Regions from separate parts of the Anaerobacillus sp. genome, predicted to be linked through region 1. Evidence: riboswitches for the same ligand, from Rfam matches in the RefSeq annotation. Region 1 holds a riboswitch; each other region holds the start of a gene.

Region 1 (2,205 bases):
GACACTTCATTTCCTACTTTGGGAACACCAATACAAATGACTTGATCTCCGGGGGAACTTTCACATTCTAAATTCGACACTTCACCGATAGCCGTTATACCAACACCCGTTTGTTGGACAGGCATATTTTCTTCTGTGCTGCCATTTAATAAGTTATTTGTATCTAATCCTAGTTGCTCTGCTTCTGCTCTAATTCCACTGATAATCTCTTGACCGGTTGGATTCATTTCCACAGCTAATGTGTCAATAATCGTTATCGGTTTTGCACCAACTGAGATTATTTCCATAAGGACAACTCTTGCTAGAAAACGCCCTAATGTATAACCATCTGTTTTTACCACGTCTAATTTCTTTGGACCGATACCACCAGAAGAATCACAGGCAATGACAAAACTTTTCTCATCGTCATGCAAGATTGTCAAATCACGGTACCTACTAATCCTCATCATTTAAATCCTTCCTTTCAAGGTCCGAACTACGATCGCAACAATAATTAAGTTTACCGCAGAACCAACTAATATAGGTATAAGCATCACCGAAAAAAACGGTAGACCAAACTGAGGAATTAATATAAATGAAGCTGGTGCTGCTACTCCATTTAGTAATAGACCAACCACAAGCGCCATGAATAAGCTACCTTTTCTAAAAATAATTCCAACTAAAGCACAAATTAAGCCCATTTCTGTTGCAATTAATAGATGAATAGGAATCGTTAAAGGAAAGCCAACATTTAACGAAGTTAGTAAATGTCCCATAAAAGCTACGATTGCCCCTGGAACAGGCCCTAGTAGCATTGCTGCTATAAATGCCGGTGCAGAATCTAATGCTACTGTTCCAAACGGGCTTGGAATTTTTATAAAGCTTCCCACAAAAGCCAGTGCAATAAACATCGCCATTAGTACGATTTGTTTCGTTTTAAATTTGTAAGTCTTTTTCATCTTTTTCGTTTCCATCTTTTCATTTCCCCCTTTTTTAAAACAAAAAAAGCCATCAATAAGCATACTTAACTTATTGAAGACTTTTCCATCATCCTCATTGTTCACTTTAGGCAGGTCTCCTGGCTTACGGTTCTTTTTACTCCCTTACCTTCCTACTTACGTAGTGGTTTTTAAGGTTTCATCCCCGATTACAGTGGTGGGTCCGCATCATTTAAGAGTTATACAACCTCTTTTGATTTCCCTATTCTCCATTAATTGGCACCTAAAACGTCTATTTAATTACTTTCATTTTATTAACTGGGACAAAAGAAGTCAATGATAAATAGTAAAAACTTTGGACCTTTTAAGGTCACAAAAAGCAACCAAGAATTTAACTCATGGTTGCTTTTGCTTGTTATTCTTTTATCTCAACCTTATACTCCCTAAGCCACGTATCAATCTGGGCTAGATGAGCGATCAGCTGCGGGCCATTCATCAGTTGCCCAAACCACGGTTTCTTAAATGCTGCTCCATCTGTTTCAATTATTTCTCGCACCTTCTGTTCATCTACAAATTGTAACAATGGTGACGATGGATCATCGACTATTTCTTGTAACCATTGTTTGACTGCCTTTGTATAGTGAGGATTATGAGTTTTTGGGTAAGGGCTCTTTTTACGATAAAGGACATTATGTGGCAACATGCCTTCTAACGCTTTTCGTAAAATCCCTTTCTCACGTCCTTCAAAGTTTTTCATTTGCCATGGGATATTCCAAACATATTCGACAAGTCGATGATCAGCAAATGGTACCCTCACTTCAAGACTTGCCCCCATACTCATCCGGTCTTTGCGATCGAGTAATGTCGTCATAAACCAAACAATGTTTAAATAAAACAACTCACGGCGCCTTGCTTCTTCTTTACTTTCACCTTCAAGACGTGGTGTTTCAGCCAATGTGTCTGTATAACGATTCATGACATAATCTTGAAGCTGAAGTTTTTCGCGCCATTCAGATTTCAGTAACGCTTCCCTTTCTAAAGTAGAGTGCATCCAAGGAAAGCTATTTCGGTTCATTAAATCTTCGCGATGGAACCATGGATAACCACCAAAAATTTCATCTGCGCACTCACCTGATAAACCAACTGTTACATCTTTTTTAATTTGTTTACAAAACCAAAGCAATGAAGAATCAATGTCAGCCATGCCTGGTAGATCGCGGACAAGGACGGCTTCTATCAAATAGCCAGCCAAATCTTCATTCGTAATAATACAAGAGTGATGCTTTGT
Region 2 (2,205 bases), on a different contig from region 1:
TCCGACTACCGTTTCATTTTGAATCGCTTCAATTACTCCCCAACCATCTCTGGAAATAATCTGCTCTTTATTCTCTTCCTGAATGCCTGTTTCTCCAGATGTGTAAAGAATTACTTCTGGATTCCTCTTAATTACTTCTTCAGGACTAACTTCAAACCAGCCTGTCAAATCAGCAAAAATATTTTGTCCACCTGCTATACTAATTAAATCATTAGCAAATTCACCAGAACCAAACGACCATCCTGCAGCAAACTCAGCATACACTCGTTTAGGTTCAACATTGCTCACTTTTTCTTTAACAAACTCTACCTTTTCTGTCATTTCTTTTGTAATCGCTTCAGCTTCTTCTTGGTGATTAAGAACAACGCCAATTTCCTTAATTGTTTCAATAATTTCCTCAATTGATTGTGGATTTGATGCAAACACTTTGAAACCTTGGTCTCTCAGCTCCCCAGCAGCTGCTGATTGTAAAGCTGCATTAAGGAAAATTACATCTGGTTGTAGAGCAATTAATTGCTCTACATTCACTCCTGAATATGTACTACCTAACTTTGGTAGGTCAGCCACCTGGGCTGGATAATCAGAAAAATCATCGACAGCTAATACTTTTTCACCAGCTCCTAAAGCAAACAAAATCTCGGTTTCACTTGGGATAAGCGATACTAGCTTAGTTGGCTCTGCTTCAAACGTAACCTCTACTCCTGTTGCATCAGTAAATGTTACAGGATATTGAGTTCCTTCGGTTGCTTCTTTTTGGTCTTCCTTTTCGTCAACCACCGATTTCGTTGGTGTCTCTTCTTTCTTTACTTCCTCCTGAGTGTTACAACCTACCAGTCCAATCGCTACCAGTAAAGTTAATAAAAGAATTGCAGCTTGTCTAAAAATGTTATTCATTATACTTCCTCCTCAATATTTGTTGTTTCCTTAAAAAGTAAAAACCCTCTACTAAAAATAGGTAGAGGGTGGTTAAAGGCCAATGTGTAGTATATATACATAAATAGAGCAACGTAGATAATACGTTAGTATATATAGCAAATGTATCGCCAATAGCCATCCTTTTACCTCGAAGGATATAGCTAAAAGATAATGGCGACGTGTCTGACTTTAACAGTTGCGGGACAGTGTCGGATTTTCACCGAACTTCCGCCATCCAATATCTTAGATGCTTAAATTGTCATATTCGTAACATAGAAATGCTAATTACGTTCTTAAATATAACTCTATTTTTCTATTAAATCAATAATTTTATTTAAACTCTGTGTCAAAAATCAAAAGTATTTAATACACTTTCACTTGTCTTGTGGCACTAATATTACCTTTTGAATTTTTTGCAGTAACATTAATGAGTGTTTCTTTGCGTTGTTTCGGAATATAAATCGCAAAATTGCCATTAGCGTTGGCCTTAGCTGAATATACCTTCGTACCAATTTTAGCAGTAACAATAGAGGACTTTTCTGCTTTACCAGTAACTGTCGTAGAATAATACCTAACTGGATTTACCACCGGTATATTCGGTGCTACTTTTACTACCTTTACTTTTCTAGCATAGCTAACCGCCCCTGAACTATCTTTTGCAGTAATGGAAAGCGTTGTCTCGGCATTTTGAATTGGAATTGATACTTTGAAGTTACCCTTCACATCTGCTTTACTAGAATACGTTTTTGTTCCGATTTTCACCGAAATAGTAGCATATTTCTCTGTTTTTCCCGTCACTGAAGCGGCTTTATTGTTTACCGCATTGACGACAGGAACATTTGGCGCGACCCTTGTCACCGTTACAGTTCTAGTCGCACTAGTATTCCCTGCAGTATCCTTTGCTGTTACTGAAAGGATAGCTCCAGAATTCTGAACTGGAATGGATAGTTTATAATTACCGTTTTCATCTGCTTTACTTGAATACGTTTTTGTTCCGATTTTTACCGAAACAGTAGCATTTTTTTCTGTTTTACCCGATACAGACGTTGCTTTATTATTAACTGTATTGATGACAGGAACATTTGGCGCGACCCTTGTCACCGTTACAGTTCTAGTCGCACTAGTATTTCCAGCAACGTCTTTCGCTGTAACTGAAATGACCGTTCCAGCATTTTGGATGGGAATGGATAGTTTATAGCTACCAAATTCATCAGCTTTCCCTGAATACGTTTTTGTTCCAATCTTCACGGTAACTGTAGCGGCTTTTTCTGTTTTCCCGGAGATAGTAGA
Region 3 (2,205 bases), on a different contig from region 1:
CCAAACATCTAAGTAAACTGCAATCGCACCCTGGCGTTGACCGAGTTGATCAACACTAACTGCAGTATTGTTTAATTGCTTCATCCACGGTAAAACACCAGAAGAGTTACCTTTAAACCCTTTAATTGAAGAACCTTTCGCACGAATTTTCCCTAGATATAGCCCGAGACCACCGCCATTTTTACTGACCGTTGCAGCATCTGTGTTACTATCAAAAATTCCTCTCAAACTATCATCAACCGTATCAATAAAACAACTTGATAGTTGCCCATAGCTTTTCCCTGCATTTGCAAGTGTTGGCGTCGCTACTGTCATATAAAGGTTTGATAATGCCCAGTAAGCTTCTTTCACGAGTGCTAATCGCTTTTGCTGTGGTTCTTTTCTCATTAATGTCATTGCAATAATAAGAAAACGTTCTTGCGGAAGTTCAAAAATTGCACCCTCATGTGTTTTTGCTAAATAGCGATCAGCCAATGTCTTAATTCCGATATATGTAAAAAGTTTATCCATTTCGGGGTCAAGGACTTTTTCTAATTCAATGATTTCATTCTCCTCATAATGGTTTAGCAATTCCTCACTATAAATTCCTTTATCAGTAAGCCAAACAATCACCTGATAAAGCGAATGGTAGGCTTGTCCACCACGAGTTTTTTCGACTTGTTTGTAAAGGAGCTTTAAATAAATTTGCGCTGCAATATACGTCCAATCAGGAGCTTCACTACAAACGTTATTTAACGATTCTAAAATAAGTGTATGTAACACTTTTTCTTCATCATCTGTTACTAGCCTTTCTAGATATAGATCCGATTTTTTAATAAATTCATTGTGATCCAAATGAGTATATTGATTTAAAATATTAGTCATTTCTTGTTTCCATTGTTGCATCATTTCTTCTGTTGTTACTGCCATCATTGTAGTTCCACCTTTCTATTATTAAGCTGCAAGACTAAAGCCACGGGCTTTTATCATGCTATCAACCGGAAGCTGGATTCTTTTATTATCAAAAATAAAAACCCCTTCCTTGTTTGGAAGAGGTTAGAAAACGGCACAATGATTTAAGAGCAGCGGAAAATAGATACCGATTACTCCGTACCGTCTCTACAATCTTACTCCCCGAAGACTAGAAACTCGGAACATAGGCAGGTCTCCTGACTTATGCTTCATCCTACTTTGAGCCTTCCCATATAAGCACCACAAATTTTGCATGTGACACCCTTATACAGTGGTCATCTCATTTCGTCCACAATTACAGTTGCGGGGACAGTTTCGGATTTTCACCGAATTCCCTATTAAGTCTAAAAATAGACACCTATCATTCCTAAAGTTCCCCAAAAGTAAATGTACTCTTGGAAAACTCATTATTAAATTAAGTAAATAAACTATATATAGTTACATTATCAATATAACAAACTATATATTGTAGTAAAATCTTAACGTACTATCTTATTTTTTGCAATAATATTTTTTTAATTGATTTCAATGATTATCTTCACCTACTTTGTTACCAATTCCTGCACTTTCTCCATCCACAAATCTTGATCATTCATAATCGCTTCCCTTGTCACTTCAATTGGGTAATCAATTGTTAATGGAAGATGGTGTTGCTCTACTGGAATTTTTGGATATGGCTTCTCAGTTGGGACGCTAAATATGTTATTACTATTTTTTAGAGTGAATGTTTCTGGATTATAACCAAGTGAAGGAGTATTCCCAGGCGGCTCTCCAATCAGCTTTGCATCAGCATTGGTTTGCAAGATAAGCGCTAATACCGTCGAGGCACTCGCAGATAGATTTGTTGTAAGTACGTATATATCACCATTAAATAAATAGTCTTTTTGTTTTCGATGGCTGAAATTATTGTAGACTATTTCCGAAGGGTCAAAATCAATATAAGATAGTAGCTCTAAGGCAACAACGCCATACCCTCCAGGGTTGTCGCGAACATCAATAACAATCGTGTTAATGTTCTGTTCAGTTACTTCTTTAAAAAATTGCTTGATTATCTCTGGAAATGATTTTGTATATATAAAACTTTCTATCTTGAAAATGGCAAATTTAGTAGATGGATCAATGTACCAGCTATAAGGGTTTGTTATATTCGTCTCAAAAAGTTCTGATAATAAGTCACTAGAGCTTAGCGATAATGGGAGATTCACTATATGTTGTTCATCATCTCTAACAAAAGATATCTCCACATTATTATCA
Region 4 (2,205 bases), on a different contig from region 1:
AACTGCACCGCGAACGATATCTTCCTCATTTAAATTTTGAGTATCTCTACCTACAATCATCGCTAATTTTTTTCTAGCTGTAATAAAATCGTTTCTCTTAAGAGGTAAATAAACTTCCATGGCAGCATCCTTTAAACCTTTTGTAGCAATAGTCGTCGAAATGATAAATGCTTCAACTAATACGCCTATCCCCCAATGCAATTGATAACTTACTAATATAAGGGAACCAACAATTAAAGTAATAATCGTTAAATAGAAAAGCAAAAAGACTATCCCTTTCGGTTTTCTATTTTGGCCTTGATTAAGCCGCTGCTCAAATATAGTTATTAATTTACCCATCCCTCTAACAGGATGTGGTAGCCACTTCGGGTCACCAATTAGTAAGTCAATAATAAATGCTAGCGTTAGTGCTATTATATGTGTTTCAATGTTCATTGACCTACTCCACGCTTCCTGTTAGAACGAATGGCATCTAATGTGGCTTCATAAACTGCCAAACCAATCGTTTTTCCTAGGCTGGTAATTGTTCCGGCATAATTAAATTCAGTTCCTGTTTGTGTTCCAGCAATCATCATACTATCAGTTGATGTCCCTGTAGCGATCGTCTTCATGACTGGATCTCTAACTTCTTCATCTTGTAAAGCTTTAACTTTTGCTTCTGTTGCAGTCATCATCGCCTGAACAAAGGCTGCTTCGGTTAGGTTACCCTTAATAAAAATCCATGTGTTTATGGTGCCAACTGTCTTTCGTCGCTCATTTTGATAGTAAGACCTAGAAGCATCAACAGCATTTGATAATCCCGCAGTAACTACAACAAAGACAGAAAATTCTTTTTCATTTTTTTGAATGAATGATACATCTTCTAGCTTAGCAGCTGTCATCATACCAACCGTTTCAGTAAAATCTATTTTTTTTGCCGATAAATAAGTTTTAAATTCAGCTTCAGCATCATCATAATTATACTCTTTATCTACATGTCTATTTACAAAGGTTCGCACCCAGTTAAAACCAGCCCCTATTATAGCAGATGATAACGTCTTAAGAAGGACTGGACTTTCAACTATGATCATTTCAATTGATTGGGTTATCTTTAAATTTTGTAAGATGTTTTTGTCATCATCTACCTGCTTTTCTTTCATAACACTGGTTCACCCCTAATTTCTAGACTTTCCTTGCCTTATCCAAGATAACTCGAATACAGGTCCCCCAATTAAGGTAGTAATTACACCGATTGGTATTTCTGTAGGCACAATAATAGTTCTTGGAAGTAAATCAGCCAATACTTTTTTTGCAAAGCAATAAACCTATAAGAAAAATAAAAAGTTCCCGAAAACGGGAACTTTGGTTAGTCAGATATATGCCAAGTTACTAATAGATAACTAAGTACATAACTGCTTCACCTTTTCCGCGAAGGTTTCACATATTTCCTTAAGGCAGGTCTCCTGACTTACGCATAGCAAATGTTTTTCCTTCCCATCACAGGGACGTGACAGTGGATCAAATAAACATTCTAGCGTTTACAGTGGCGGGACCGTGCTGGACTTACACCAGCTTCCCTATTAACACTTTACCTAAATAAAGTGACCTTAAAGATTTTATTATTAATTTAATAATCTTATTATACATAAAATTCTTCCTATAAGAAAAGCTTTTTGTTTTCTTGTGGATTTTGGCTGATGATTTTTAAACAAGCCAATTTTACAGGTATAAGCATAACAGTGCAGGGAAAGAAGTTCCTAAATTTAACACTCTGAGTTACGAGGTAGAGCTCCTGAATGTGTAATATGTTATAATTTAGCTGTAATATCTAAAATTATTTGGGAGGTTATGCAAGTGGGAGTAGAAGAACATCGAAAAGAAGCACCTAAAACCGTTAACTGTATGATCATCACTGTTTCCGATACGCGAACAGTTGAAACTGACAAGAGTGGTCAACTAATGAAAGAATTATTAACAGAAAATGGAAATTATCACGTTGTTGACTATCATATTGTTAAAGATGAGTATACACAAATTCAATCCTTAATTCGGGAAGCATCGGAACGTCCTGAAGTCGAAGCTGTCTTGCTAAACGGAGGAACTGGAATTACGTTTAGAGACACTACATATGAAGCAGTAAGAGACATGTTAGATAAAGAGATGCCTGGTTTTGGGGAGATCTTTCGATATTTAAGCTATGTAGAAGACATTGGTCCTGCTGCAATT

Evidence for each region. Region 1 has a riboswitch for cobalamin ahead of ACK4M9_RS09810 (ECF transporter S component). Riboswitches for the same ligand answer to the same signal wherever they lie in the genome.
Region 2: linked by a shared signal. The riboswitch ahead of ACK4M9_RS17860 (ABC transporter substrate-binding protein) and the one ahead of ACK4M9_RS09810 (ECF transporter S component) in region 1 are both predicted to bind cobalamin.
Region 3: linked by a shared signal. The riboswitch ahead of ACK4M9_RS19730 (ribonucleoside-diphosphate reductase subunit alpha) and the one ahead of ACK4M9_RS09810 (ECF transporter S component) in region 1 are both predicted to bind cobalamin.
Region 4: linked by a shared signal. The riboswitch ahead of ACK4M9_RS15240 (iron chelate uptake ABC transporter family permease subunit) and the one ahead of ACK4M9_RS09810 (ECF transporter S component) in region 1 are both predicted to bind cobalamin.

Annotation. Positions count from the first base shown of each region.
Region 1 is NZ_JBKBWN010000006.1:9,937-12,141, forward strand. It holds gene ACK4M9_RS09805 (AIR synthase related protein) at 1-449, opposite strand, end outside; gene ACK4M9_RS09810 (ECF transporter S component) at 450-953, opposite strand; cobalamin riboswitch at 1,031-1,219, opposite strand; gene asnB (asparagine synthase (glutamine-hydrolyzing)) at 1,333-2,205, opposite strand, start outside.
Region 2 is NZ_JBKBWN010000015.1:40,346-42,550, reverse strand. It holds gene ACK4M9_RS17860 (ABC transporter substrate-binding protein) at 1-894, opposite strand, end outside; adenosylcobalamin (AdoCbl) riboswitch at 1,046-1,172, opposite strand; gene ACK4M9_RS17855 (Ig-like domain-containing protein) at 1,279-2,205, opposite strand, start outside.
Region 3 is NZ_JBKBWN010000020.1:35,110-37,314, reverse strand. It holds gene ACK4M9_RS19730 (ribonucleoside-diphosphate reductase subunit alpha) at 1-909, opposite strand, end outside; cobalamin riboswitch at 1,122-1,328, opposite strand; gene ACK4M9_RS19725 (S41 family peptidase) at 1,494-2,205, opposite strand, start outside.
Region 4 is NZ_JBKBWN010000011.1:16,490-18,694, reverse strand. It holds gene cbiB (adenosylcobinamide-phosphate synthase CbiB) at 1-435, opposite strand, end outside; gene ACK4M9_RS15245 (adenosylcobinamide amidohydrolase) at 432-1,139, opposite strand; partial or broken gene ACK4M9_RS15240 (iron chelate uptake ABC transporter family permease subunit) at 1,155-1,283, opposite strand; cobalamin riboswitch at 1,416-1,604, opposite strand; gene ACK4M9_RS15235 (MogA/MoaB family molybdenum cofactor biosynthesis protein) at 1,828-2,205, shown strand, end outside.